DNA from 3 places in the Micromonospora salmantinae genome. Region 3 is predicted to be linked to each of the others. Evidence: riboswitches for the same ligand, from Rfam matches in the RefSeq annotation. Region 3 holds a riboswitch; each other region holds the start of a gene.
The links. Region 3 has a riboswitch for cobalamin ahead of PSH03_RS14495 (ribonucleoside-diphosphate reductase subunit alpha). Riboswitches for the same ligand answer to the same signal wherever they lie in the genome.
Positions count from the first base shown of each region.

Region 1 (9,716 bases), on a different contig from region 3:
ACCGGCACGCCTCGACCAGTCGACGGGCCGCGTCCGGGTGACCGGCCCAGTGGGTGTGCAGGTAGGACGCGTGCACCCGACCGGCGACGAAGCCGTGCCCGGTGTCGTTCCAGCGCCACGCCGGCGCGTCGCCGTGCCCCGGGTCGGTGGTGGTGCGGTGGAACTCGTGGCCGCGTACCGGCTCGCCGGCGCGCGCCACCGGGGAGTCGGTGACGGCGAGGGCCTCCCGGTAGCCGAGGGTGAGCCGGTCGGTCATCCGGGCGGTCAAATCCAGTCGGCCGCACATCGGTACGCCGTCCAGGGACCGCCCGAGGTAGAGCAGTCCGGCGCACTCGGCCACGATCGGCCCGGCGAAGTCGGCCAGCTCGGCGCGGAGCGCCGTGTTGTCGGCCAGCGTCTGGGCGTACGCCTCGGGGAAGCCGCCGCCGATCACCACCGCCCGGGTGCCGGTGGGCAGCGCCGGGTCTCGCAGCGGGTCGACAGTGACGACGTCCGCGCCGGCGGCGGTGAGCAGTTCGGCGGTCTCCGCGTACGAGAAGGTGAAGGCCGGACCACCGGCGAGGGCGACGCGTGGTCGCTCGACGCCGGCCGGCCCGCCGACGGCGACGACCGGGTCCCACGCCGGGCCGGTCAGCGGGGGGGCGGTCCGGGCCAGGGCGAGCACGGCGTCGAGGTCCACTGTGGCCTCGACCAGTTCGGCGAGCGCGGTGACGATCGCGACGGATTCGGGTGCCCGCTCGGCGACCGGCACCAGCCCGAGGTGCCGGGCCGGCGCGGCCACCTCGGCGGCGCGGGTCACCGCCCCGAGCACCGGTACGTGCACCTCGGCGAGGGCGTCGCGCAGCAGCGTCTCGTGCCGGGGTGAGCCGACCCGGTTGAGGATCACCCCGCCGACCCGTACCGCCGGATCGAACGCGGCCATGCCGAGGGTGAGCGCGGCGGCCGACCGGCCCTGCGCGGTGGTGTCCAGTACCAGCAGCACGGGTGCCTCGATCAGCCGGGCGACGTGCGCGGTGGAGGCGTAGTCGCGGCGGCCCACCGCGCCGTCGTGCAGGCCCATGACGCCCTCGATCACGGCGATGTCGGCGGGCGTGGGGACGCTCGCGCCGTGTCGCAGCAGGGGGGCGATCCGGTCGGCCCCGACCAGGAACGGGTCGAGGTTGCGCCCGGGTCGGCCGGCGGCGAGGGCGTGGTAGCCGGGGTCGATGTAGTCGGGGCCGACCTTGTGCGGGCTGACCGTCAGGCCCCGTCGGCGCAGCGCGGCGAGCAGCCCGGTGGCCACAGTCGTCTTGCCGTGTCCGCTGGCCGGCGCGGCGACCACCACCCGGGGCAGCGCCCAGTGTGCGCTCACCACTCGATGCCCTTCTGGCCCTTCTGGCCGGCGTCCATCGGGTGCTTGACCTTGGTCAGCTCGGCGACCAGGTCGGCGGCGGCGACCAGGCGTGGGTCGGCGTCCCGACCGGTGATCACGACGTGTTGGAAGCCGGGGCGGTCGGCCAGGGTGGCGACCACCTCGTCGACGTCCACCCAGCCCCACTTCATCGGGTAGGTGAACTCGTCCAGCACGTACAGCCCGTAGCGCTCGGCGGCCAGGTCACGCTGGACCTGCCGCCAACCTTCCAGGGCGTCGGCGGCGTGGTCGGCGTCGCCGCCGCGCTGGATCCAGGACCAGCCCTCGCCCATCTTGTGCCAGGCCACCGGCGCGCCCTGGCCGGTGCGCTCGTGCACCTCGCCGAGCGCCCGGAAGGCGTTCTCCTCCCCCACCCGCCACTTGGCGCTCTTGACGAACTGGAACACCCCGACCGGCAGCCCGGCCGTCCAGGCCCGCAGGGCCAGCCCGAAGGCGGCCGTCGACTTCCCCTTCATCTGTCCGGTGTGGACGATCAGCAGTGGCCGGTGCCGCCGCTGCCGGGTCGTCAACCCGTCAAGAGGCACCGAACTAGGTTGTCCCTGCGGCATCAGCACTCACTCCCTCGCGTCAGCACTCCCGCGATCTTGCAGTTTCTGTTGGTCATATGCGCACCTCGCCCCTTATGCCGCGACCGGAAGTGCAAGATCGCGGGGGTGGGGGTGGGTGAGGGCTTCCAGGGGGGTTCTTGGGGCGTTCAGCTGGGTGGCCAGGCGGGCGGCCAGGTGCAGGCGGACCGGGCCGGACTCGCAGTCGACGACCACGCAGGGGGCGCCGGTGGCGGCCAGGACGGCGGCCGCCGCTGCCGCCCGGTCCAGCGGGCGGGTGCCCGCCGTGGCTCTCCCGTCGGTGACGATCAGGACCAGTGGGCGGCGCTTCGGATCGCGCAGGCGCTCCACCCGCAACAGGTCCACGGCGGCGAGCAACCCCTCGGCCAGCGGCGTACGCCCGCCGGTGGGCAACTCGGCCAACCGGGTCGAGGCGGCCAGCACCGACGACGTCGCCGGCAGCAGGGTCCGGGCGCCGGCACCCCGGAACGCGATCACCGCGACCTTGTCCCGCCGCTGGTACGCGTCGGTGAGCAGGGCGAGCACCGCGTCCTTCACTGTGGTCATCCGCTGCCGGGCGCCCATCGAGCCGCTCGCGTCCACCACGAACAGCACCAGGTTGCCCTCGCGCCCCTCACGAACCGCCTCGCGCAGGTCGTCCCGGCGCAGTCGCAGCGGACCGGTGACCCGGCCCCGAACCGCCTGGTGCGGCGCGGCGGCGCGGATCGTGGCCGGCAGGTGCAGCGCGCCCACCCGACCCGCCGGCACCCGGGCGCCGGTGGTGCGGCCCCGCCCGGTGCGGGCCCGCGACCGTCGGCCCGGCACCCCGTCACCCAGGCCGGGCGCGGTGAGCACCCGCGCCTTCAGCCCACCCCGGGGTACGGCCACCGGCTGGGACTCCCCACCGCGGGTCGGGTCGTCGGCACCGGTCGCCGACTGCCGGCCACCGCGCGGGCGCGAGTTCCGGCCGTCGCCGCCCTGCTGGTGCTGCGGCCAGCCGTCGTCGTCGCCCCGGTCGCCCGGCTGGCGCGGCGGCCAGCCGTCGGTGCCGTCGGTGCGCCCGTCGGGGCCAGCGCCGTTCCGCGCCGCCGAGTGCCCGGCCGTCCCGGGTTCACAGTGGTCGACGCCGTCGCCGCCCTGCGGTCCGCCACCACTCGGGCCGCCCTCGTTTGGTCCGCCTCCGTTCGGACCGCCCCCGTTCGGGCCGCCGCCGCCGTCCGGGCCACCGCCCTGCGGGCCACTGTCGTCCGGGCCGGCGTTGTCCGGGTCGTCGGGGTGGGCGTCCTGGGCGCGCTGCAACGCCTCGTCGAGGCGCTTCTCGTCCAACCCCGGGGTGTCGAACGGGTCGCGGCGGCGACGGTGCGGCAGCGCCAGCCGGGCCGCCACCCGGACGTCGTCGATGGTGACCCGGTCCCGGCCGTGCCAGGCGGCGTGGGCGAGGGCGGTCCGGGCGGTGACGATGTCGGCCCGCATCCCGTCCACGTCGAACGCCGCGCACACCTCGGCGATCTGCCGCAACGCGGCGTCCGGCAGTCGTACCCCGGGAAGTCGGCGGCGGGCGGCGGCCACCTGGCCGGCGATCTCCGCGTCGGCGTCGGCCCAGCGGGCGGCGAAGCCGACCGGGTCCGCGTCGGCGGCCAGCCGGCGACGGACCACCTCGACCCGGATCTCCGGGTCCCGGCTGGCGCCCACCTCCACTGTGAGCCCGAACCGGTCGAGCAGCTGCGGGCGCAGCTCCCCCTCCTCCGGGTTCATCGTGCCGACCAGCAGGAACCGGGCCGCGTGGCTGACCGAGACGCCCTCCCGCTCGACGTGGCTGCGGCCCATCGCCGCCGCGTCGAGCAGCAGGTCGACGAGGTGGTCGTGCAGCAGGTTGACCTCGTCGACGTAGAGCACACCCCGGTGCGCGGCGGCGAGCAGGCCCGGCTCGAAGGCGCGTACCCCCTCGCCGATCGCCTTCTCCAGATCCAGCGCGCCGACCACCCGGTCCTCGGCGGCGCCCACCGGCAGCTCGACGAGGCGGGCCGGGCGGGTCTCGGCGTCGGCGTCGGCCGGGTGCGGGCCGTCCGGGCAGGCCGGGTCGGGCTCGGCCGGGTCACAGCCGAAACGGCAGCCGGCCACCCGGCGCACCGGGGGCAGCAGCGCGGCGAGAGCCCGCACGGCGGTGGACTTGGCGGTCCCCTTCTCACCCCGGACCAGTACCCCGCCGATCGCCGGGGAGACCGCGTTGAGCAGCAACGCCAGCCGCATGTCGGCCATGCCGAGCACGGCGCTGAACGGGTAGATCGTCATGCCCGGTCCTCCAGATCGCCCTCACTGGCCAGGTACGTGTCGCGCAGCCGGTCGAGGGTGGCCGGCTCCGGTTTGGCCCACAGCCCCCGGTCGGCGGCCTCCAACAGCCGCTCGGTGATGCCACGCAACGCCCACGGGTTGGACTTCTCCAGGAACTCCCGGGTGGTCTCGTCGAAGAGGTACGCGGCGGCCAGGTGCTCGTACATCCAGTCGTCGACCACACCGGCGGTGGCGTCGTAGCCGAACAGGTAGTCCACTGTGGCCGCCAGCTCGAACGCGCCCTTGTAGCCGTGCCGGCGCATCGCGGCGATCCACCTCGGGTTTACCACCCGGGCCCGGAACACCCGCCGGGTCTCCTCACCCAGCGTGCGGGTACGCACGTCGTGCGGCATCGCCGAGTCACCCACGTACGCCTGCGGTGACGTGCCGGTGAGGTGGCGGACCATCGCCACCATCCCGCCGTGGTACTGGAAGTAGTCGTCGGAGTCGACGATGTCGTGCTCGCGGGTGTCCTGGTTCTTCACCGCCACCGCGATCCGGGCGAACGAACGCTCCATGTCGGCGCGCGCCTCCCGCCCGTCCAGGCCCCGGCCGTACGCGTAGCCGCCCCACACCGCGTACACCTCGGCCAGGTCGGCGTCGCTGCGCCAGGTCCGGGCGTCGATCAGGGGCAGCAGCCCGGCGCCGTACGCGCCGGGTTTGGAGCCGAAGATCCGGGCGGTGGCCCGCCGCTCGTCGCCGTGCTCGGCGACGTCGGCGGCGACGTGCGCCCGCAGGTAGTTCTCCTCGTCCGGCTCGTTCAGGGCGGCGACCCGCCGGACGGCGTCGTCGAGCAGCGCCACCACGTGCGGGAACGCGTCGCGGAAGAAGCCGGAGATGCGCACTGTGACGTCGACGCGGGGCCGGCCCAGCTCGGCGGTCGGCACCACCTCGATGCCGGTGACCCGCCGGGACCGGTCGTCCCAGACGGGCCGGCAGCCCAGCAGCGCGAGCACCTCGGCGATGTCGTCGCCCTGGGTCCGCATCGCGCTGGTGCCCCAGACTGTCAACCCCACCGAGCGGGGGTACGCCCCGGTGTCGGCGAGGTGCCGGGCCAGCAGCGAGTCGGCGAGGGCCACCCCGACGTCCCAGGCGTTGCGGCTGGGGATGGCCTTCGGGTCGACGGAGTAGAAGTTGCGGCCGGTGGGCAGCACGTTGACCAGGCCCCGGGTGGGTGAGCCGGACGGGCCGGGCGGCACGAACCTGCCGTCCAGCGCCCCGAGGGTGTTTGTCAGCTCGTCGGTGGTCCGGTCCAGTCGGGGCACCAGCTCGGTGGCGGCGAAGTGCAGCACCGCGGCGACGTCCGGGATCGGCCGACCGGTCACCTCCGTCACCACCGCGTCAACAGTGTCAGCGGCCCAGTCCAGGGTCTCCATGCCGACGACCAGCCGCCGCGCGAGGGCCTCGATGAGGTCGATCGCGTCGGCGGCGGTGCCGGCCGGCCCGTCCACCACGTCGGTCAGCGCGGCGGGCAGCGCCAGTCGCTGTCCCGGCGACGCGAGCAGCTCCTGCTCGTCGAGGGAGTACGCGACGGCGAGGGCCTGTCGCAGGCCGGGCAGGGCCCGGGCGCCGCCCCAGATCTGCGGGGCGCGCAGCACCGCGAGGACCAGGTTGACCCTGGGCTCGCCGGTGGGCGCGTCGGCGAGGATGTGCAGCCCGTCGCGGATCTGCACGTCCTTGACCTCGCACAGGTACCCGTCGAGGTGCAGCACGAAGTCGTCGAAGTCGTCCGCGTCGGGCATCGCCTCGGCGTGCAGGTCGTGGTGCAGCTCGGCGGCGCGCACCAGGTCCCAGATCTGGGCCCGCACGGTGGGCACCTTGGCCGGGTCGAGGGCCTGCACCGTCGCGTACTCGTCGAGCAGTTGTTCCAGTTTGGCCAGGTCGCCGTAGGTCTCGGCGCGGGCCATCGGCGGGACCAGGTGGTCGACGACAACGGCGTGCGCCCGCCGCTTGGCCTGGGTGCCCTCGCCGGGGTCGTTGACGATGAACGGGTACACCAGCGGCAGGTCGCCCAGGACCGCGTCGGGCGCGCAGTCCGCGGCCAGGCCGAGGCCCTTGCCGGGCAGCCACTCCAGGGTGCCGTGCTTGCCCAGGTGCACCACGGCGTCCGCGCCGAAGCCGCCGTCCGCGGCGGGCGCTGTCAACCAGCGGTACGCGGCCAGGTAGTGGTGGCTGGGCGGCAGGTCCGGGTCGTGGTAGATGGCGATCGGGTTCTCCCCGAAGCCGCGGGGCGGCTGGATCAGCAGCACCACGTTGCCGAAGCGCAGCCCGGCGAGCACGATGTCGCCGCCCTCGGTGTACAGCTCGCCCGGCGGCTCACCCCAGTGCTCCCGCATCCGCTCGCGCAGCTCGGCCGGGACCTGGTCGAACCAACGTCGGTACGTCGGCCCGGGTATCCGGGCCTCGGCGGCGGCCAACTGCTCCGGGGTGAGCCACTCCACGTCGTGACCACCGGCGGCGATCAGCGAGTGGATCAGCGCGTCGCCGTCGTCGGGCGGTGGCGCGTCACCCAGGTCGTAGCCGGCCCCGGCCAGCGCGGCGAACAGCCGGACCGCCGAGGCCGGGGTGTCCAACCCGACGGCGTTACCGACCCGCGAGTGCTTGGTGGGGTAGGAGCTGAGCACCACGGCGACCCGCTTGTCGGCGTGCGGCACGTACCGCAGCCGGGCGTGGCGCACCGCGATCCCGGCGACCCGGGCGGCCCGCTCAGGATCGGCGGCGTAGACCGAGAGCCCGTCGGCGTCGATCTGCTTGAACGAGAACGGCACCGACACGATCCGGCCGTCGAACTCGGGGATGGCCACCTGCATGGCGGCGTCCAGCGGGGACAGGCCGGCGTCGCTGTCGGCCCACTGCGCGCGGGTGCTGGTGAGGCAGAGCGCCTGGATGACCGGCACGTCCAGGGCGGCCAGGGCCCCGACGTCCCAGGCGTCCTCGTCGCCGCCACCGGAGGCGTCCGCGGCGACCGCACCGCCGGCCGCCAGCACCGTGACCAGCAGCGCGTCACAGCGGGCGAAGAGCCCGAGTGGGCCGGCGCCCGCGGTCAGCCCGCGCAGCGAGCCGCAGAAGATCGGCAGCGGGTTGCCGCCGGCTTTGTGGACCGCGTCCGCGAGCACGTCGACGAAGTCGGTGTTGCCGGCGAGGGCGTGCGCCCGGTAGAAGACGATCCCCACAGTGGGCCGATTCGGGTCGGCGGGGTGTTCGCCGTGCACGCCGTACGCCGGGGTGGGCGTGGGTGCGGCGAACCCCTCGCCGGTGAGCAGCACCGTGTCGGAGAGGAACCGGGCCAGCTGCCCCAGGTTGTCCGGGCCGCCCTCCACCAGGTACGCCAGCGACTGGGTGACGACCCCGGACGGCACTGTGGAGGTGGCCATCAGCTCCGCGTCGGGCAGCGCCTCACCGCCGAGCACTACCGTCGGCACGCCGGTGGCGAGCACCGCGGCGAGACCGTCCGGCCACGCCTGCCGACCGCCGAGCAGGCGTACGGCGACGAGGGCGACCCCGTCGAGCAGGGCGGGCACCTCCTCGGCGGTGACTCGGGCGGGGTTGGCCAACCGGTAGTCGGCACCGCTGGCGCGGGCGGCCAGCAGGTCGGTGTCGGCGGTGGACAGCAGCAGGATGCGCACGGCAGGCTCCGGAAAGTGACGCCCTGGGCCCTCACGGGGGGCGACCGGGGCGATGCGGGTGGGTACGGCGTCAGCCGGTACGACGGCCCGAGCGAACGGCGCCCCGACGCATGCGTCGGGGCCGGTCAGCGCCGGGCGATCAGCTCAGCGGTGCCGGTGGCCGGTGTCCTTGGAATGCACTGCCTGCAGCGCGATACGACGATAATCGTCGATGAATGAGACGCCGTGCGTCATCGGGTCCTCCTCGGGTGTCCACGCCCTGGGGTACGTCCCGACGGCCGAAGTATCCTGGCTTCCGGATCGACGCTCTCCCCCGGCCTTCCAACCGCAGACACACGGCCGTGACTCACGAGGGGGGATCGCTCCCCGGTGACAGTGGCGGGACCGCGTCGGATTCGCACCGACTTCCTTCACTGCCGTCAGGCCGCGAATGCTGCCACACCGCCGCGCCGCCGGTCAACGCCGGTCCGGCCCCGCCAGACGGGCGGCACTTATCGAGCTTCAACGATTGGTGCGGGCGCGGCTCCGCGCGACGCAATGCCCCAGATCAATGCCTGACGTCCTTTGCTCTGCTTACCTATGCGCACCGGGCACGGAGGGTCACCGGTGCAGATAGGCAAGCAGAGCAAAGGATGGCCGGACGAGCTCTGACCTGCGCCGACCCTCCGGCAGGGCGGTGCCGGCCGACACCCTCACGTAGGATCGGCGAACGCCACACCAGTGTCCGCGATCAATCTCGGAGGTCGATCACCATGATCGCCCCGCAGTTCCACCACCTTGCGGGCCGGGTCTGGCTCTGTCCGGGCGATCCCGACCCGGAGGCGGTCCAGGCCGGCGTCGCCGTCGTCGTCGACGAACGCGGCAGTGTGATGATCGACGCCGGGCAGAGCCCCGCGCACGCCCGCGCGATCCAGGCCGCGCTGGTCGCCGCCGGGCTTCCGGAGCCGCGCTGGCTGGTCTACACCCATCATCACTGGGACCACGTGTGGGGCGCCTGCGCCTGGCCCGGGGTGGAGATCGTCGGGCACGAGACAGCGGTGTCGCTGCTGCGCGCCGAGGCCGCCCGGCCGTGGAGCCACCGCTACCTGCAAGAGCAGGTACGTGCCGATCCCCGCCTGCGCCCGAGCTTTCAAGCCCGCGCACGCGCGATGGCGTCCTGGGAAGACTTCGCCATCCTGCCGCCAACTCGGACTTTCGCCGACGTGGACGAGCTGCCGGTCGGGGTTCGGCTACGCCACGTCGGCGGCGGGCACGCACCGGATTCGGCAGTGGTGCTGGTGCCCGACTCGGGGGTGATGCTGCTGGGCGACTGCTTCTACCCGCCGCCGGCGCACCTGCGCCGGCCGGAGGACGGCCTCGACGTCGACCTGGTCCGGCGACTGCTCGACAGCACCTACCACTGGTACGTCTCGAGCCACGCCGAGCCGATGACGCGTGAGCAGGTCGGCTCAACCCTCGATGCTGCCTGACCCAGCCTCAGCGGGCGTGGCGTTCCGGGTGGGCCCGGCTCCAGGTCCGCATCCGTTCCGGGTAGCCGGTGCGCGCCGCCTCGTACAGCGGCACCGCGTGCTTGCGGGCGATGGCCCCGGCCGCGCGGGGCGTTCCGGTACGGCGGCGGATCCACTCGCCGTCGTGGGCGATCGCCATCACCGTGGTGTCCGTCGCGGTCGTCTCCGGTTCCAGGTAGAACTCCACCCCGCGCCGGGTGGCGACGAACGCCTCCAGCGCCGCGAGGTCGTCGCGGGTCGCCTCCCGGTCCAGCTTCGTCGGGGTCGCCTCGGCACCCCGTGACCGGCGGTTGAA
Region 1 covers NZ_JAKKFG010000029.1:307-10,022, reverse strand. Annotated here, with positions in the region: gene PSH03_RS21480 (cobyrinic acid a,c-diamide synthase CobB) at 1-1,354, opposite strand, end outside; gene cobI (precorrin-2 C(20)-methyltransferase) at 1-2, opposite strand, end outside; gene cobO (cob(I)yrinic acid a,c-diamide adenosyltransferase) at 1,348-1,959, opposite strand; gene PSH03_RS21470 (magnesium chelatase subunit D family protein) at 2,032-4,248, opposite strand; gene cobN (cobaltochelatase subunit CobN) at 4,245-7,913, opposite strand; cobalamin riboswitch at 8,173-8,349, opposite strand; gene PSH03_RS21460 (MBL fold metallo-hydrolase) at 8,666-9,382, shown strand; gene PSH03_RS21455 (hypothetical protein) at 9,390-9,716, opposite strand, start outside.
Region 1: it holds a riboswitch for cobalamin, as region 3 does, so the genes downstream of both, cobN (cobaltochelatase subunit CobN) here and PSH03_RS14495 (ribonucleoside-diphosphate reductase subunit alpha) in region 3, are expected to answer to the same signal.

Region 2 (9,716 bases), on a different contig from region 3:
GGCCTCGGTGTCGGCCAGCGCGGGTCGGCCCTGGGTGAGCCGGGCGGCGTCGTCGGTGAGCAACCGCAACATCCGGCCCAGCGCGGCCCGGTCGACGCCGGCCCGCACTGTGAGTGCCACGAACGACGCGTGCGCCTGCGGTTCGGTGGCCACCCCGGCCTGCCGGGCGCCGTGGAACGGCTCGACCAGCCCTCCGACGGTCGCCACGGGCGTCGTGTCGGCGGCGGTCGCCGTCGGCGGCCCGGTCCTCCCCGCGCGGGTGCCGGCGATCGCGGCACCACCGGCCAGGGCTCCGCCGGCGGCCAGTGCTCCGCCGGTGAGCAGGCCGCGCCTGCTCACCGGCCGGACCTGTGGTGTCCGCGTCACGATGCCGGGCTCATGCTCATCTCCGGCGTGGCGCTCATGCTGGGCATCGGCTCGCCGTGCCCGGGGGCGTAGCTCTCCTGCGCGCCGGTGAACGGCTTGGCCATGGCGCGGAACTGCTGGTTCTTGCCGTCGGCGAAGGTCAGGGTGAAGGTCAACTCGTCGCCGGCCTGAACGGGCTTGGTGAGGTTCATCAGCATGAGGTGGTCGCCCCCGGGCTCCAGGGCGTGCGTGCTCTTGGCCTTGATCACGATGCCGCCCTGCTTCTGCCGCATGACCATCTTGCCGTCCTTCATGGCCATCTCGTGCAACTCCATCGGCGACAGGGAGGTCGTGGCACTCGTCACCGTGACATCGGTGTCGCCGTCGTTGACCAGGGTCCCGAAGGCCGCCGTCATGCCCTTGTCGGCCGCCTTCACCCACGGGTCACGAATGCCGAGCACACCAGCGTCCGGGTTGGCCGAGGTCGACGCGGGCGGGCCCGCCTGCGCTGTCGACGGAGAGTCGGACGAGCCGCAACCGGCGACGCCCACCGTCAGGATCGCGGCGGCGAAGATGGCGGCCGAATGGCGGCGTGAAGCGTTTGGGCTGGTGGTGCGCATGTGTTCTTCCTCCGATGGTTGCTGCTGGGAGGTTGGTCGGCCGCAGCTCGGAGAAAGTTCCGGAGTCAGGGAACGTTGATCGTGAACTCCCCGGTGTGCACCTTGCCGGCGACCTGGAAGTCGAAGAAGGCCCGGTACCGGCCTGAACTCGGCGCGGTCAGCCAGAACTTGACGGTCCCGTCGACCAACTCCTGCTCGGGGTGGACGTGCACGTAGCCGAGGTCGCCCTCACGAACCACCACCAGGTGCCCGTACGCGCCCAGGTACCGCTCCAACTGCGCCGGTACGGTCGGGTCGGCGCTGACCTGGAAGTGCATCGGCGCCGTCACCCCCACCGTCGGGGTGCCGGTCATCGACACCGCGTACGGACCAGCTGTCGCCTGCGCCTGTGCCGGCGGCAGTGCGGTCGGGGTGTGCGCGCCGGGCACCGTGTGGTCGACGCCCAGCACGAGAGGCTGCTGCCTGCCGTCGGCCGCGGTGACGGAGAAGTCGGCGTAGACGCGGTAGCCGCCGGGCCGGGCCAGCGTCAGGGGGACGCTCCAGGTGCCGTCGGGTGCCATCGTCGGGTGCAAATGCTGGTAGCCGGACAGGTCCCGGCCCACCACGATCATGTGCAACGGCTTGTCGTGGACGACCGCGAAGGTCGTTGCCGGCTGCCGGTCGGTCCCGACGATGCGGAACCGGTAGTCGGCGCGTACACCAGGGGGTTGGGACCGCTCCAGCGGCTGCAGGGTGTACCCACCGGCGCTGACCGTCGTCCCGGTCGCCAGCGTCGCGCCCGGCGCGTCGTCACCCCGATGCGTGTGCGGCCCCGTACCAGCCGGGTGTTGGTGCCCGTCGGTCGCGGAGCCCACCTGCCCCGAGTCGGACGCTCCACCGGCCGACGGTCGTGCGTTGCCGGTCGCCGGACTCTCGTCGGCGGTGCCGATACGGGCCAGCCCGAACCCGGCCAACAGGGCCACCACCAGCCCGCCGACGAACAGCGCCAGGTGGGTGTTGCTCAGCCGGGACCCAGGCGTCGCGGCGGCGAGGTCCGTGTCGGGCCGTGGCCCGGGGTCGACCGTCGGCTCGCCGTCCGTGTTGGCGAGGGCCTCGGTCACCTGATCGGTAGGCGTCGGCTCGACGGTGACGCCCGTGCGGGCCGTGACGACCGTGTCGCCCTTGCGCGCCGCCGGCACGGTGGCGGGCCGCTGCCTGTCGCTCGCGGTACGCGCGACGACGCCGGTCGCCGCGCCGGCCCTGCCCCCGCCGACCTTGCCAGCGCCGACCTTGCCCCCGACGGTCTTGTCCCCGGCAGCCTTGCCGCCGACGGTCTTGTCCCCGGCAGCCTTGCCGCCGACGGTCTTGCCAGTGCCGGCCCTGTTCGTGGCACGGGCGCCACCGCCGCGTCGACCGGAGGTCGCCGCCGAGGTACGGCCCCGGCCGGTGGGTGTGCCGGCGGATCGGCGACGCCAGACGACGAACCCGGCCACCGCCCCGACCGCCGCGACCGCCGCCGCCCAGCCGGCCCAGGCCGGTGCCCCGGGACCGCTCTCCTCGGTCGACCCGGTCGACGGGGCCGCCGCAGCCGGCGGGGTCGACGGATCGTCCGCGGTGGTCGGCACCGCCGAGGCCTGCCCGGACGTGTTGTGCTGCTCGGTGGCGGCCACCAGCGCCGGGTCCGGTTGGGTCGATGGCGGGCTCCACCCCTTCGGCGCTGCCGTCACCCGCCCGTCGTAGCGGAAGGTCAGGGTGCCCCGCACGGTGTCGCCGTCCGAGGCGACCGACAGGTAGCTCACCGAGTACTGGCCCTTTGCGGGCAGGTGGGCGACGGACACCACCGCGGGGAACCCCGTCGTGTACTCCCGTGGCTCGAACTGCCCGTTGACCAGGAAGTACTCCCGCACCGGCTTTTCCAGCGGCTTCGGCTCCCCCTGCGACCAGCCGTTGTCGACACGGGCGCCGCCCGGGGCGGTGATAGTGAAGAACGCGTTGGCGGCGGCCTTCTCGGTGAAGTACAGCCGCACCTCCGTCAACGGCTCGCGCACGGTGGCGCCGCTCGCCGGTGTGGACGTGGCGAGGGTCCCGTGCGCCGCGGCGGGCTGGGCGGACGCGAGGAGGGCGACAGCCGAGGCGAGGAGGAACGCGAGGAGGCCCGAGACCACCCGCCCGCAAGTCTGGGGGAGACGACGCATCTGGATATCCTCACCCTCGCGAGACTTTTTTCAATAGGTGGCGATCTTCTTCCTCGGACGACAAAAGTTGACGATGAGGCCGTCCGCCGCCGCGGCAGGACGCCCTCGTGGACAGATCCCCTGGCCAGCTATGCTGCCGACGGCGCTGGTTCGCCCCGTCGTGACCGGCTGGGCGTCGTAAGAGGGAACCGGTGGAAATCCGGGGCTGCCCCGCAGCGGTGAGTGGGAACGACCGCCGTCATCAGCACTGGGCCAACGGCCTGGGAAGCGACGGCCAGTAGGGGACCGGCGCGACCGGTCAGGCCCGCGAGTCCGAAGACCTGCCGGCGCCGCGTACACAACCGTGTGCGCTGCCGTCGGCCTCGCGGGTGGGCTGAGCGGGTGACGGGCCGTGCGTGTGGTGCACGGCCAGGTCCTCGCCAGTGTGTGTCCGCGACCCGGCGGTGTGGTTTCCCGACCAGCACCACACCAACCTGATGGGTACGGTGCACGGCGGCCGGATCCTCAACCTCATCGACTCCGTCGCCGGTGTGGTCGCCGCCCGACACTCCGACGGGCCGGCGGTGACCGCCGCCATCGACGAGACGGCGTTCCTCCGCGCGGTGCGGGTCGGCGACGTCGTGCACGTCGACGCCCGGATCACCTGGGCCGGCCGCAGCGCGATGGAGGTGGCCGTCAAGGTGACCGCCGACCGGTGGGACCGGGCGGTGCCTCCCACCGACGTGGCAACCGCCCACCTGGTCATGGTCGCCATCGACGACGACGGCCAGCCTCGTACCGTGCCGCCGCTGCTACCGGAGACCGACGGGGACCGCCGACGGTACCGGGAGGCGGAGATCCGCCGGAAGCACCGACTGGCGTTGCGACGCGCGCTACTCGATGGTGCCGAAGACGACTGACCCACACTCGGTCCGCCCGTCGCGGCGCCGGCGCGGTCCGAGGAACCCGCCCCGCCGCCGACCCGGTCGGATAGCGTCCACGTGAAGCCTCGATCACGGAGAGTATGGATGGTTATGCGCGCCGCGTTGTTGCGGGAGTTCGACGCTCCGCTGACGGTCGAGGAGATCGATCAACCCGCCCCCGAGCGCGGGCAGGTGCTGGTGCGGATCGTCGCCAGCGGGGTCAACCCGCTCGACACGAAGATCCAGGCAGGAAAGGCCGCGCACGCGCGTGTCGAGCTGCCCGCGGTGCTCGGCCTGGACCTTGCCGGCGTCGTCGCGGCGGTCGGCGCGGACGTGGCCGGCTTCGAGCCGGGAGACGAGGTGTATGGGCTGTGCGGGGGCGTCGGCGACCTACAGGGCTCGCTGGCCGAGTACGCCGCCGTGGACGCTCGACTGCTGGCCCACAAGCCGAGGAGCCTCTCGATGCGGGAGGCCGCCGCGTTGCCCCTGGCGGCGGTCACCTCCTGGGAGGGGCTGGTCGACCGGGCCGGAGTCCGCGCCGGGCAGAAGGTCCTGGTGCACGGAGGCGCCGGAGGTGTCGGGTACGTGGGTGTGCAACTTGCCCAGGCGCGAGGCGCCGAGGCGTACGCCACGGGCGGGCCGGCGAGCCTGCGGGTGATCGAGAGTCTGGGTGCCGTGCCGATCGACTACACAGCGAGCAAGGTCGAGGAGTACGTCGAGAGGTACACCGGCGGCGAGGGATTCGACATCGTCGTCGACAACGTCGGCGGCGCGACGCTCGACGCCTCGTTCGCGGCGGTACGCACCTACCACGGGCACGTCGTCAGCGCACTGGGCTGGGGCTCACACTCGCTCGCCCCGCTGTCGTTCCGGGGTGCGACCTACTCCGGCGTGTTCACCCTGCTGCCGATGCTCACCGGGCGGGGCCGGGAACACCACGGCGACATCCTGCGCGAGATCGCGGCGCTGGCCGATGCCGGCGCGCTGCGCCCCCGACTGGACGAGCGCAGGTTCACGCTCGACACGGTCATGGACGCCCATCGGCTGGTCGCCGACGGCACCGCCGAGGGCAAGGTCGTCGTGGACGTCGCCGGTTGAGCCGAGCCGTTCGTCGACACCGAAGTGGTCAGGGCTCGCTGCTTGCAGCGTTACTCGTGGCTCCTGGTCCCGGGTCGCTGGTCGTCGCAGTGACAGGTCGGCATCGGTCTGGTGGTGGCTGTCAATCCCAGGCAGAGCTCATCCGCACAGCGCGGAGCGCGGCCCGCAAAGCGCCGCTGTTGTCGATCAGCAAGCCACCTTGGCACAGCCCACGACAGCCCATCGAGGCTTGTCCTCACGTCTTTGAGGAGTTGGTCGATCGGCTGTCGTGGGTCATGCCCGGCCGGCATGGTTTTGTCACGCGCATCCCGTGGTGGCTTCCGCGAGACGCTCGTTTCCTGGGCTTGGCCCCCCCGGTGAGCGTCCGGGGACGGGCACGCTACCTGGTGCCGGAGTCCACCGCGGAGGTGTCGACGACCTGCTCAGTGGGCAGGCGCGGAGTGTGGGGTGGCGCGGCGTGCGCCCGGTCGGCGATCCCCAGCCGCATCGCCAGATACGGAAAGCCGAGCCCGGCCAGCATCTGGCGCAGTGTCTGCCGGGTGCCGTCGGTCTCGACCACGCCGCTGAGCGGCACCATCGAGACGCCGAGCCGGGTGGCGGTCAGCCAGGCGGCGGAGAGCCCCTCTCCGGCGCGCAGCCAGCTGTCCGGCTCGTCGTCGATGTTCCAGAGGATGGCATAGGCGGCCGCACGGTCGTGTCCGGGGCTGATCGGCAGGGTTCCGGATTTGCCGAAGTCCCGTACCGGCACGGTGGTCTGCGGGGGCTGCTCGGGCAGCACCTCGGGGGGCAATCCGGCGCCGGCTGCGGCCCGGCTGGTCCAGTACGCGAGCTCCTCCCGCAGCTCCGGCTCCTCCGCCGCGACCACCGCAGCGTGGGCCGCCGCGGCCGCCAACTCCATCACCTGGTCGGAGTCGAGCAGTTGGAGTCGGGCGCCCTGCGCGCCGGTCGACTTGACGATCTCGTCGAGTGTGCCGTTGGGCACCGGCTCGTCACTGACCGGCCGCCGGTCGGTCTGCCGAGTCCGCATGCACGGCACGAGGCGGGTCGCGTCCGCGTCCGCCTCGGTCTGCTCGAACCGGCTGAATCGGGCGAGCAGCTCAGGCTGGCCCGGGTCGGGTAGCCGCTCCACCTCTGCGGCCCAACCCTCGGCGGCCAGCGCCACGCGCGCGTGGTGCAGCGCCAGGCCGCAGCTCAACGTCACCAGCCGATTCTCCGGATCGGTTGCGGCGAGTTGCGGCTCGTGCACCATCCGCAGCTCCAGCGCGTCGGGGAGGACCGTCCAGCGCCACGGCTGGCTGTTGTGCACCGACGGGGCGAGACCGGCCGCCGCGGCGGCCTGCGTGAGTGCGGTGGTCAGCGGGCGGTCCCTGGCCGGCGTCTCGTGGCTCATCGTCACGACCTTTCGTTTTCCACATCGTGCCCCACTCCGGACCTGTTCCGGGCGGTGTTGCCGCTCCGTCCTCCGGGGATGCCGGTCAGCCGGCATACCCCGCCTCGGGGATCGTCCGGCCCGCAACGGATCACGCCGGTTCCCGCTTGCAGGGACCGGTGCGCTGAGACGATCCGCAGGTGGGAGCGGAACCGGACGAGTGCGTGCCGGAACAGCCGGTGCGGGGGCGGCGGGTGGACTGGCGGGAGTGGGCACCGCTGACCCTGATCACCCTGGCCGCCCTGCTGGGCGGCGGGCTGTGGGTGGCAGGGTTGCGGACGGCGGCCCAGCTGGTCTGGGCGGCGGTGACCCTCGTTGCGCTGGTGCCGGCCATGTGGGCGACGCTACGGCAGCTGTGGCGCCGGCAGTTCGGGGTGGACGTCATCGCGGTGCTGGCGCTGGTCGGCACGCTGCTGGTCCGCGAGTACCTGGCTGGCGCGGTGATCGCCGTGATGGTCGGCACCGGGCAGGCGCTGGAAGGCTACGCACAGCGCCGGGCCAGCCGTGACCTGCGCGCCCTGCTGGAAAGGGCCCCTCGACAGGCCCGGCGGCGCACTCCGGACGGCGCGATCGAGGTGGTGCCGCTGGACCAGGTTGCGACGGGAGACCAGCTGGTGGTTGGCCCCGGCGACGTGGTGCCGGTGGACGGGACGGTCGAAAAGGCTGCGACGCTGGACGAGTCGGTGGTGACCGGCGAGTCGCAGCTGGTCACCCGCGCCGCGGGCGAGCAGGTCGCCAGCGGCGTAGTCAACGCCGACGCCGGGTTCGGGCTGCGGGCGACGAAGAACGCGGCGGAGAGCACGTACGCCGGAATCGTCCGGCTGGCCGAAGAGGCCACCGCGCACAAGGCGCCGATGGTCCGGCTCGCCGACCGGTACGCTGCCGCGTTCGTGCCGTTCACCCTGCTGCTGGCCGGAACCGCCTGGCTGCTCACCGGCCAGTTCCTGCGGGCGGTGGCGGTGCTGGTGGTAGCCACCCCATGCCCGCTGCTGCTGGCCACCCCGATCGCGATCGTCTCTGGACTGTCCCGGGTGGCCCGGCGCGGGGTACTGGTCCGCGACGGCGGGTCGCTGGAGCTGCTGGGCCGGGCCCGCACCGTACTGATGGACAAGACGGGCACACTCACCGCAGGCCGCCCCCGCGCGACCGAGACGGTGGTCGCGCCGGGCGGCGACCGGGACGACGTGCTGCGCCTGGCCGCCTCCGTCGAGCAGCTCTCCACGCACGTGCTGGCCGCCGCCCTCGTCCGGCAGGCCAACGAGCGGGGGCTGCGGCTGGTTGAGCCGACGGATGTCACCGAGGAGCCGGGGCGCGGGGTGACCGGACGGGTGGACGGGCGCTTGGTGCGGGTGGGCCAGCTCGCCGGTGAGGCGCCCGAATGGGCGCAGCGGGTACGTGAGCGCGCCGAACTGGCCGGCCACTCCACCGTCTGGGTCAGCGATGACCGCGGCCCGCTCGGCGCGATTCTTCTCGAGGACCCGGTACGCCCCGACGCTCGGCGCACCGTGCGGCGGCTTCGGGAGGCCGGCCTCAGCCGGCTGATCATGGTCACCGGCGACCGGCCGCGTACCGCCCGGCAGGTGGCGCAGACCGTCGGCGTGGACGACGTGATCGCCCAGTGCTCGCCGCAGGAGAAGATCGACCGGGTTAGGGAGGAGTCCGCTCGGGCGATCACCGTGATGGTCGGCGACGGCGTCAACGACGCCCCGGCCCTGGCAGAGGCGCACGTCGGCGTGGCGATGGGCGCAACCGGGGCCACCGCCTCCGCCGACGTGGCCGACGCGGTGCTCACCGTCGACCGGCTGGATCGGCTCGCCGACGCCGTCGAGATCGCCCGGTACGCGCGCCGCATCGCGGTACAGAGCGCCACCGTCGGCATGGGTCTCGCGGTGGTCGCGATGGTCGCCGCCGCCGGCGGGCTACCCCCGGTCGCCGGCGCGTTCCTCCAGGAGGGCATCGACGTGCTGGTGATCGCCAACGCGCTGCGAGCCCTCCGCGGCGGCCTGCGCCGCCGCAAGGTCTCACCGGAGACCCGGGAACTGCTCGACCGGTACGCCGGCCAGCACGCCGGGGTGCGGGACGTGCTGGCCCGGCTGCGGGACACCGCCGACCTGGTAGCGACCCGCCCCGACGCGCCGGAATGCGTACCGGCGTTACGTGGGGTGCACCGCCGGCTGGTCGACGAGGTGCTGCCACACGAGGCGGCCGAGGAGCAGCGGCTCTACCCCGCGCTGGCCGATCCTCTGGGCAGCGACGAGGCGACCTCCACCATGAGCCGGGGGCACGTAGAAATCAGCCGTCTGGTGGACCGCATCGGCGGCCACCTGGCCCAGCACCCGGACGGCCGGCTGCGCCCCGACGAGGTGCCCGACCTTCTCGCGGTCCTGTACGGGCTGGACGCCGTGCTCCGGTTGCACCTCCTGCAGGAAGAGGAGGACTACTTCTCACTGAACCCCGCCGACACCCCGCAGCAGTGAACAATGACGTACGACGACATGGCCGGCGAATGGGGCCTCGGCGAAAGCCGCGACCGGCGGCCCCGACAGGCCGAGCCACCTGATCGCTCAGCAGCCTCACCCTTCGGGTGGGGACGCCGCTCGCACCCACCCCTGCCTGCGGCTCACGTTGCCGTAGGTCAGAGTCGGTGCGGCGTCCTGCTTCACACCGGAGTGCTCCGCAATTCTCCACAGCGGTCGACAACGTTCTATGTCGCCTGGCGGGGGTGCTACACCGAGTCGAGGCTAATCTCGAGTCCGACAGCCCGCCCGCCGTGCTTGCGGAGGCGACCGACCAGCGTCACGATCGTGAACCAACGGAATTTGTTTCCGTACTTTGCGGTCATCGCGCGCTTGGCGATGCGCAACTCCGACGCGGGGAGTACCCGCGCGTGGCCCGGTCGCCACTGGTCGTGAGGTTCACCGGCAAAGTTGGACGGCGCCACCTCGACTTTCGAGTTCCGCCGGATCCGCCTCACTTTCCAGGAGCGGCCGGGTGTGTACGCGTACAGGTTCCCTCCGGCTGACGCCAGCCAGACCGGCGTCGACACCGATGACCCATCCTGACGGAACGTCCGCAATGCAAAATAATCATGCCCATCAGCATTGACTTGACTTGTCATGAGGTCAGTCTTCCCGAGATCGGCTAGGGG
Region 2 covers NZ_JAKKFG010000023.1:192,215-201,930, forward strand. Annotated here, with positions in the region: gene PSH03_RS19230 (Dyp-type peroxidase) at 1-339, opposite strand, end outside; gene PSH03_RS19235 (copper chaperone PCu(A)C) at 363-965, opposite strand; gene PSH03_RS19240 (copper resistance CopC family protein) at 1,031-3,139, opposite strand; cobalamin riboswitch at 3,269-3,481, shown strand; gene PSH03_RS19245 (acyl-CoA thioesterase) at 3,562-4,038, shown strand; gene PSH03_RS19250 (zinc-dependent alcohol dehydrogenase family protein) at 4,147-5,139, shown strand; gene PSH03_RS19255 (Acg family FMN-binding oxidoreductase) at 5,519-6,529, opposite strand; gene PSH03_RS19260 (heavy metal translocating P-type ATPase) at 6,709-9,045, shown strand; gene PSH03_RS19265 (PPOX class F420-dependent oxidoreductase) at 9,294-9,686, opposite strand.
Region 2: it holds a riboswitch for cobalamin, as region 3 does, so the genes downstream of both, PSH03_RS19245 (acyl-CoA thioesterase) here and PSH03_RS14495 (ribonucleoside-diphosphate reductase subunit alpha) in region 3, are expected to answer to the same signal.

Region 3 (9,716 bases):
GCTGACCCGCGATCACCGCCGCCACGACGCGCTTGTCGACACCGCGGGGCTCAACGCGGATGTCTTCGACGCGCTGATGGTGCTCGCGGCGGGTGGTTGGCATCCGGAGGACGTGGCCGCCGGCTTCGACCGGGTGCAGGCTCTGCAACACGCGATGGATCAGGGCCGTCAGCGCCGGCTCGTCCGCCTGGGGTTCCGGCCCGACGAGGCGGCGGCGCTCTCCGCCCTGCACTCCCGCAACTTCATGTGGGCGAGCAGTACTGTGGAACGGTCATGGAGAGGGATTCCGGCGCGGTCCGCGGGGAGTTGCTGCGGCTGCGCGAGCAGACCGAGGCCCAGGCCACCGCCCTGGACGGCGACCTGCGGAGCCTCTTCGAGGCGTCCCGGTCGTCCAACGCCGATGACGAGCACGACCCCGAGGGCAGCACGATCGCCTTCGAACGCGCGCAGCTCACCGCCGTCCTGGACGCCACCCGCCGACGCCTGGCCGAGCTGGACGTCGCGCTGCGACGGGTCGACGACGGCAGCTACGGCGTGTGCGAGCGGTGCGCCCGTCCGATTCCCGCCGAGCGGCTCGTCGCCCGCCCGTCCGCGCGTACGTGTGTCGACTGCGCCAGCCGACGGTGACGGCGCCTGCCGGCCGCGAGGGCGGCAGGCACCGCGTATCCGTTGATCAGCTGGCGCAACAACCTCCTGCGGGCGCGGCGTCGACGGCGATGAGGCTGATCGGCGCGGACCGCAGCCCCTCCGGAGATGCCGCGCTCCGCCGGCTCCGCCCCCGCCGCACCGTCAACCCCGCCGTCGTCCAGGCCATGCGCGAGGTCGGCATCGACATCACCGACCAAACCCCCCAACCTCCTGGAGTACGCCACCGCCGAGTCGTCCGACGTCATAGTGACCATGGGCTACGGCGACACCTGCCCGGTCTTCCCCGGCAAACGTTACGAGGACTGGAAGCCCGACGACCTGCACCCCTCAGCGGCCTCCGGCGTAGCTGGCGCGCTCGCCGAGCTCCTCCTCGATGCGGATGAGCTGGTTGTACTTGGCCGTGCGGTCGGAGCGCGACAGCGAGCCGGTCTTGATCTGACCGCAGCCGACGGCCACGGCCAGGTCGGCGATCGTGGTGTCCTCGGTCTCCCCGGATCGGTGCGACATCACCACCCGGTACCCCGCCTTGTGCGCGGCGTCGACCGTCGCCAGGGTCTCGGTGAGGGTGCCGATCTGGTTGACCTTGACCAGGATCGCGTTGGCGTAGCCGCCGTCGATCCCGTCGCGCAGCCGTTCGACGTCGGTGCAGAAGACGTCGTCGCCGACCAGCTGCACGCGCTCCCCCGCCACCGCGGTCAGCCGCTTCCAGCCGGCGATGTCGTCCTCGGCCATCGGGTCCTCGATCGAGCTGATCGGGTAGCGGGAGACCAGGTCGAGCAGGTAGTCGATGTGCTCCTCGACGGTGCGCTGGCGTCCCTCTCCGACGTAGTCGTAGACACCCGCGCGGAAGAACTCCGAGCTGGCCGGGTCGAGGCAGATCCGCACGTCGACGCCGGGCTGGTAACCGGTGTCCTCGATGGCGCGCAGCACGAACCGCAGCGCCTCGCCGGCGTCCGTGACGTTCGGCGCGAAGCCGCCCTCGTCGCCGACATTGGTGTTGTGCCCGGCCGCGGCCAGTGACGCCTTGAGGGTGTGGAAGACCTCCGCGCCCATCCGGACCGCCTCGGCGAACGTCTGCGCTCCGACCGGGGCGATCATGAACTCCTGGAAGTCGAGCGGATTGTCGGCGTGCGCGCCACCGTTGATGATGTTCATCATCGGCACCGGCAGCAGGCGGGCGCCGACGCCACCAACGTAGCGGTACAGCGGCTGCCGGTGGGCCGACGCCGCCGCCTTCGCGGTCGCCAGGGACACCGCCAGGATCGCGTTGGCGCCCAGTCGACCCTTGTCCTTGGAACCGTCGAGAGCGATCATCGTCTCGTCGATCAGGGCCTGGTCCTCCGCGTCGAGCCCGAGCACCGCGTCGGCGATCTCGCCGTTGACGGCGGCGACGGCCCCGCTGACGCCCTTGCCGTGAAAACGCGTCCGGTCCCCGTCGCGCAGCTCGACCGCCTCGTTCGCCCCCGTCGACGCGCCGGACGGCACGGCCGCCCGACCGGTCGACCCGTCGGCGAGGACCACGTCGGCCTCCACTGTCGGGTTGCCCCTGCTGTCGAGGATCTGCCGAGCCCACACCCGACTGATTGCCGTCATCACACACTCCCTGTTCAAGCTGCCTTTTCGCAGCCAGACTGGCAGGAAACGGCGGGCCTGACACCGCGACGATGGACACGTTGACCCGTACCCCGGGGTGCGGGTTTAGGGTCGCGGGATGCGGGTGGGTGAGTTGGCACGCCGGACCGGAACCACGGTCCGGGCACTGCGGTACTACGAGTCGGCCGGGCTGGTCGTACCCCGGAGGCTGAGCAACGGCTACCGCGAGTACGACCCGGTCGCGGTGCGGCTGGTGGCGCAGATCCGCGAGCTGATGGCGCTCGGCCTCACCGTCGAGGAGACCCGCCCATTCGTCGAGTCGATCGCCGATGGTTCCGACGACACCGACGTGTGCGCGGCGGCGGTGGCCACGTACCGCAGCACCATCACCAACCTCCAGGAACGGATCGGCAAGTTGACCGCCCAGCGGGACGCGCTGGACGCCCGCCTGGACGCCGCCGCGACCCAGGTCGTACCCGGCAGTCCCGCCGAAGGCGCCGACCCCGCCGCGCTGGTCGGCGTCACATTGCCACCGCTGTCCTTCTACGGCACCGACGGCCGCCCGGTCGATCTCGGCGCGCTCGGCGCTGGGCGCAGCGTCATCTTCGTCTACCCACTGACCGGACGACCGGGCGTCGACCTGCCCAACGGGCTGCTGGAGATCCACGGCGCCCGTGGCAGCAGCGAGCAGGCCGCCTGGTTCCGCGACCACCACGCGGAGCTTCGCGCGGCCGGCGCCGCCCGGGTGTACGGCTTGTCCGCGCAGTCGACCGGGTACCAGCGTGAACTCGCGCACCGACTGCGGCTGCCCTACCCGCTGATCCCCGACCCGAGACTGACCCTGGCCGACGCGCTGCGGCTGCCGACCCGCACCGCGGGCGACATGACGCTCTACGAACGACTGACCCTGATCGTCGCCGACGGCGAGATCGAACACGTCTTCCACCCGATCCCGGACCCGGCGTCGCACCCCCTGCACGTGATGCGGTGGCTCACCAAGCGACGCCAGGGCCCCGGATCTGTTGCCGCCTAGAAGTCGTCGTCGAACTCGCCGCACTGCTCGGCGTCCATCGTTACTTCTGCAACATGATCGATGCGGCGTCCGCCACAACACCCAACGACCAATCGAGCTGACGGCATTCGCTCGGACTCGCGCACTCGAGGCGGCCGCCTGAACGCCACGGCTGGTCAAGTGCCCGAGTCCATGAGCATCAAGCGTCCGCATCGCGGCGAACAGTTCGTCTGCCCGACTTACCGGTTCATCGATCGGCACGGCGGCACCCTCCCGCGTTCACGACGTTGGCCCCACCTGGGGGCAGCGACCATCTGCCGCGCTCCCCCAGGTGGGTGTGCGGCCGAGAACCCAGGAGTTTGCCGAAACCAGGGAACGCGACCTAGCTGCAACCTATTCCGACTTGTAGGAGTAGGTCAAGATGCTTCGTGGAACTTGTTGGAACAGGTCCCCTCGTGATCAGATTGGGCTGCCGAAACCAGGGAACCTTACGGAGATCGACCCATGCCGACCGAGCGAGTGGACTACCGGCGAATCGCCAACGAGATCGCGGGAAAAATCAAGTCGGGTGAGCTTGCTCCGGGCGAGAAGCTGCCGTCCACCCGCGAGCTGGCCGAACAGTACGGCGTGCACATCTCCACGATCAACCGGGTCATGACGATCCTCAAAGACCGGGAGTTGGTAGAGGGCCATCCAGGCAAAGGTGTCTACGTCGCAGAGGCCCAGAGCTGAGCGCGCCGCTTCCTTGATCACGCGCCGCTTCCTTGATCAATTGATGAGAAGCAGTTCAGCACCGTCGGGTTTAGACGGAGTGGCTGTTAGCCAACACCGCACCGCCTCGTCGATCTCGGAGTTGTGGTGGGTGACAAAGTGCCTGCACAACACCAATCAGGCACCACAACTCCATGATCGACGTGACTGGAACGCCCCTTCCCCGCGATCTTGCACTTCCTGTCGCGACATAAAGAGCATTGCGCGCATATCGGCAACCGAAACTGCAAGATCGGCGCGGACGGGGCGTTCCTCAGGGGCAACGCGTGGGTTGAGGTTGCCGCCTAGAAGTCGTCGTCGAAGGCGACAGTGCCGGTCACCCCGACCTGGTACGCCGACACCCGCCGCTCGAAGAAGTTGGACAGCTCCTGCACGTCCTGCAACTCCATGAAGCCGAACGGGTTGCTCGACCCGTAGTGCGGCGCGATGCCGAGCTGGGCGAGGCGGCGGTCGGCGACGTGCTGGAGGTACTCCCGCATGTCGGCCAACGTCAGACCGGGCACACCGTGGCCCACCAGGTCCTCGGCGAACTGCACCTCACACTCGACGGCCTCGGTGAGCATCCGGCGAACCTGGTCGGCGAGGTCGTCGTCGAACAGGTCCGGCTCCTCGGCACGAACGGTGTCGACGACGTCGAACGCGAACGCCATGTGCATGGACTCGTCGCGGAACACCCAGTTGGTGCCCGAGGCGAGGCCGTGCAGCAGGCCGCGAGAGCGCAGGAAGTAGACGTAGGCGAACGCGCCGTAGAAGAACAACCCCTCGATGCAGGCGGCGAAGCAGATCAGGTTGAGCAGGAACGTGCGCCGGTCCTCGCGGGACCGCAGCTCGCGCAGGTCGTTCAGCGAGTCGATCCACCGGAAGCAGAACTCGGCCTTACGACGGATCGAGGGGATGTTCTCGATGGCCGCGAATGCCTCGAAGCGTTCGGCCTCGTCGGGCACGTACGTGTCGAGCAGGTTGAGATAGAACTGGACGTGCACGGCCTCCTCGAACAGCTGGCGGGACAGGTAGAGGCGACCCTCCGGGCTGTTGACGTGCTGGTAGAGGTTGAGCACCAGGTTGTTGGCGACGATCGTGTCACCGGTGGCGAAGAACGCCACCAGCCGGCTGACCAGGTGCCGTTCGGCCGGCGACAGCTTGCCCAGGTCGGCGAGGTCGGCGTGCAGGTCGACCTCCTCGACCGTCCAGGTGTTGCGGATCGCGTCGCGGAACCGGTCGAAGAAGTGCGGGTAGCGCATCGGGCGGAGAGTCAGGTCCATCCCGGGGTCGAGCAGCATGTGCGTGGTCCTCGTGTCGGTGGTGCTGGCGTCGGTGGTGGCGGCGTCGGCGGCGGTCACTGGCAGGCCTCGCACGACTCGGGGTTCTCCAGCGAGCAGGCCAGCGCCTCCGCGTCGACGACGACGGGTGCGACAGCGCTGACGGTGGCCTGCTGGATCCGCGTCGCGGGGCGCGAACGCAGGTAGTAGGTGGTCTTCAGCCCGGCCTTCCAGGCGTACAGGTACATCGAGGAGAGCTTGCCGATGGTCGGCGCGGCCAGGAACAGGTTCAGCGACTGGGACTGGTCGATGAACGGGGCGCGGGCGGCGGCCAGGTCGATCAGCGCCCGCTGCGGCAGCTCCCACGCGGTGCGGAACAGCTCCCGTACGCCGGCCGGCAGCTCGGCGATGTCCTGCACCGAGCCCTCCGCCCGCTTGATCGCCGAACGGATCCGCTCGGTCCACAGACCACGGGCCTTCAGCTCGCGTACCAGGGCGGTGTTGACCTGGAGGAACTCCCCCGACAGGGTCTCGCGCTTGAACAGGTTGGACACCTGCGGCTCGATGCACTCGTAGCACCCGGCGATCGAGGCGATGGTGGCGGTCGGCGCGACCGCCACGAGCAGCGAGTTGCGCAGCCCGTACGCCTCGACCCGCTCGCGCAGCGCGTCCCACCGCGCGGTCTGCGTACCCTCGACACCCCACAGGTCGGGTTGGAGCTGGCCCCGCGCGGCCCGGGTCTGCGGGTACGCCGGATGCGCGCCGAAGTCGCGCGCCAGGTCGGCGGAGGTCTCCAACGCGGTCAGGTACAGCTCCTCGCTGATCCGGGTGGACAGCTCCCGCGCGGCCGGCGAGTCGAACGGCAGCCGCAGCGCGAAGAAGACGTCCTGTAGGCCCATCAGCCCGAGTCCGACCGGCCGCCAGCGGGGGTTGCTCGCCGCCGCCTGCGCCGTCGGGTAGTAGTTGATGTCGATGACCCGGTCGAGGAAGGTCACCGCGGTCCGCACCGTGACGCGCAGCCGCTCCCAGTCGATCCCGCCGTCGGTGAGGTGGGCGGCGAGGTTCACCGAGCCGAGGTTGCACACGGCGGTCTCGGCGTCGCTGGACACCTCGACGATCTCGGTGCAGAGGTTGGACAGGTGCACCACGTTGCCCGGCTCGGCGGTCTGGTTGCACAGTCGGTTGGCGGCGTCCTTGAAGGTCATCCAGCCGTTGCCGGTCTGGGCGAGGGTCCGCATCATCTTCCCGTACAGCTCCCGTGCCGGGACCTGCCGCACGTGGCGACCCTGCGCCTCGGCCTCCCGGTACGCGGCGTCGAACCGCTCCCCCCACAGGTCGGGCAACTCGGGCACCTCGTGCGGGTCGAACAGCGACCACAGCGCGTCGGCCTCGACCCGGCGCATGAACTCGTCCGGGATCCAGTTGGCCAGGTTGAGGTTGTGGGTGCGCCGGGCGTCCTCGCCGGTGTTGTCCCGCAGTTGCAGGAACTCCTCGATGTCCGGGTGCCACGGCTCCAGGTAGACGCAGGCCGCGCCCTTGCGTCGGCCACCCTGGTTCACCGCGGCGACGCTCGCGTCCAGGGTGCGCAGCCATGGCACGATCCCGTTGGACTGCCCGTTCGTGCCCCGGATCAGCGCTCCCCGGGAGCGGACCCGGGAGTACGCGATGCCGATGCCACCGGCGAACTTCGACAGGTTGGCGACCTGGGCGTACCGCTGGTAGATCGAGTCCAGCTCGTCGAGCGGGGAGTCGACCAGGTAGCAGGAGGACATCTGGGTGTGCCGGGTCCCGGAGTTGAACAAGGTCGGTGAGCTGGGCAGGTAGGCCAGGCTGGACATCAGCCGGTAGAAGCCGACCGCCTCGTCCGCCGTCCGGGACAGGCCGCAGGACACCCGCAGCAGCCAGTACTGCGGGGTCTCCAAGACCAGTCGGCTGGTGGGGTGGCGCAGCAGGTATCGGTCGTACACGGTGCGCAGGCCGAAGTACTCGAACCGACGGTCGCCGTCCGGGTCGATGGCGTGGTCGAGCGTCGCGGCGTGTGCGGCGACGAACGCGGCGGTGTCGTCACCGATCAGGCCCTCGGCGTGGCCGACCCGGATCGCCGCGCTGAACGAGGTGACGCCCTGTCGGCGCACCTCCTTGTCGACGTAGCCGGCCAGCAGCCGCGCGGCGAGGCGCGAGTACTGCGGCTCCTCACCGATCATCTCGGCGGCGGTCTGGATGGACAGCCGGTCCAGTTCAGCAGTGGTCGCGCCGTCGTAGAGGCCGCTGATGGTGCGGGTGGCCACCCGCATCGGGTCGACGTCGGTCAGGTCGTCGGCCCACCGCTCGACCGCCCGGACGATCTTGTTCACGTCCACGGGTTCGGTGCCGCCGTCGCGCTTGCGGACCTGCATCGGCGTCCGGCGCACTGTCGCGTCGCCGCTGGCCGGGACTACCTCGGTGACTGTCACCACTCGCTCCTCGGAGTTCGAGACCTGGTGGCCCGGACGCGAGGAGACAGACACCGACGGACGCCACGCCAACCGGCGTGGGTCAGGTGGCGTCAGCCGTCCCACGCGGCCTCGGACCGCCGCCCACCCGGTGCGGGTACGCGGCGCGCTGGCAGGTCTTCGGACTCGCGGGCACGACCGGGCTCGCCGGTCTCCTACTGGCCGTCGCTTCCCAGGCCGATTGGTGGCCCAGTGCTGATGACGGCGGTCGTTCCCACTCACCGCTGCGGGACAGTCCCGGATTTCCACCGGGTTCCCTGTTGCCTCGACCACCCCGGATGAGCGGCCGAACCAGCTGCGCTCGACACCATATATAGGGACGCAGCCGTTGTCACACCCCACATGTCGGTCTCGGGCGTGTCGGCGACGACTCGGTGACCACTGTCACCACCCCGGCCGACCACACCACGCCGACCGACGCCCGGCCCCGGAGTCGGGGCTCCCCACGCGGTCACGATGGGCGGTATGGCGGATCGACCCGGCAAGGCAAACATCATATGTCTGAGGGTCTCCAGTGATCCACATCGTTGACGCGCTGGAGAAGCCCTCCGTATACTCCCAGTGATCATCTGATCTTTAGCCTAGCCGGGCGAGGAGCGCATGCCGCAGATCACCGCCGTCACCGTCGAAGACGTCCGCTTCCCCACCTCCCTGACCGCTGACGGGTCAGACGCCATGAACAAGGACGGCGACTACTCGGCGGCCTACGTCGTCCTGCACACCGACGGCGTCGACGGCGCGGGCGCGCCACTCGCGGGGCACGGCCTGACCTTCACCATCGGCCGAGGCAACGACATCGTCGCGGCGGCGGCAGTCCACCAGGCACAGCTTCTGGTGGGCCTGGACGTGGCGACGATGGCAGCGGACATGGGCGCGGTCTACCGCCTCCTCACCTCCGACTCGCAACTGCGCTGGCTCGGTCCGGAGAAGGGTGTCGTCCACCTGTCCCTGGCGGCCGTGCTGAACGCGTCGTGGGACCTGGTCGCCCGGGTCGCCGACAAGCCGCTGTGGCGGCTGCTCGTCGACATGTCCCCCGAGCAACTCGTCGACATCGCGGACCTGCGCTACCTGTCCGACGCGCTGACCCGCGACGAGGCACTGGCCATCCTGCGGGCCAAGGCGGACACGAAGGCCGCCCGCCTCGCCGAGCTCGACCGGACCGGCTACCCCGCCTACACCACCTCGGCCGGTTGGCTCGGCTACGGCGACGACAAGCTGCGCCGGCTGTGCCAGGAGGCGGTGGACACCGGCTACGGCTACGTCAAGCTCAAGGTGGGCGCCAACCTCGACGACGACATCCGCCGATGCGCCATCGCGCGGGAGATCCTCGGACCGGATCGCAACCTGATGATCGACGCCAACCAGGTGTGGGACGTCGGTCAGGCCATCGACTGGGTCACCGCCCTCGCCCAGTTCACGCCACTGTGGATCGAGGAGCCGACCAGCCCCGACGACATCCTGGGCCACGCGGCCGTCCGCCGCGCCGTCGCTCCGATCGGCGTCGCCACCGGCGAACACTGCCACAACCGGGTGATGTTCAAGCAGCTGTTCCAGGCCGAGGCCATCGACTTCTGCCAGCTGGACACCGGCAGGTTGGCCAGCATCAACGAGATCGTCGCCGTGCTGCTGCTCGCCGCGAAGTTCGACGTCCCGGTGTGCCCGCACGCCGGCGGTGTCGGGCTGTGCGAGATGGTCCAACACGTGTCGGTGCTCGACTACGTCGCGATCTCGGGGGACCTCACCAACCGGGTCACCGAATTCGTCGACCACCTGCACGAACACTTCACCGATCCCTGCATCATCCGGGACACCGGTTCCGGCAGCGGCTACGTCCTGCCCAGCCAGCCCGGCTACTCCACCCGGATGCGTCAGGAGTCGGTAGCGCTCTACCGGTTTCCCGACGGCCACTACTGGGCGGCGACAGACCCGACTACCGTGTCA
Region 3 covers NZ_JAKKFG010000015.1:45,934-55,649, forward strand. Annotated here, with positions in the region: gene PSH03_RS14465 (TraR/DksA family transcriptional regulator) at 274-627, shown strand; partial or broken gene PSH03_RS14470 (low molecular weight phosphatase family protein) at 760-966, shown strand; gene eno (phosphopyruvate hydratase) at 976-2,241, opposite strand; gene PSH03_RS14480 (MerR family transcriptional regulator) at 2,360-3,274, shown strand; gene PSH03_RS14485 (GntR family transcriptional regulator) at 3,758-3,985, shown strand; gene PSH03_RS14490 (ribonucleotide-diphosphate reductase subunit beta) at 4,309-5,304, opposite strand; gene PSH03_RS14495 (ribonucleoside-diphosphate reductase subunit alpha) at 5,361-7,679, opposite strand; cobalamin riboswitch at 7,870-8,086, opposite strand; gene PSH03_RS14500 (enolase C-terminal domain-like protein) at 8,376-9,716, shown strand, end outside.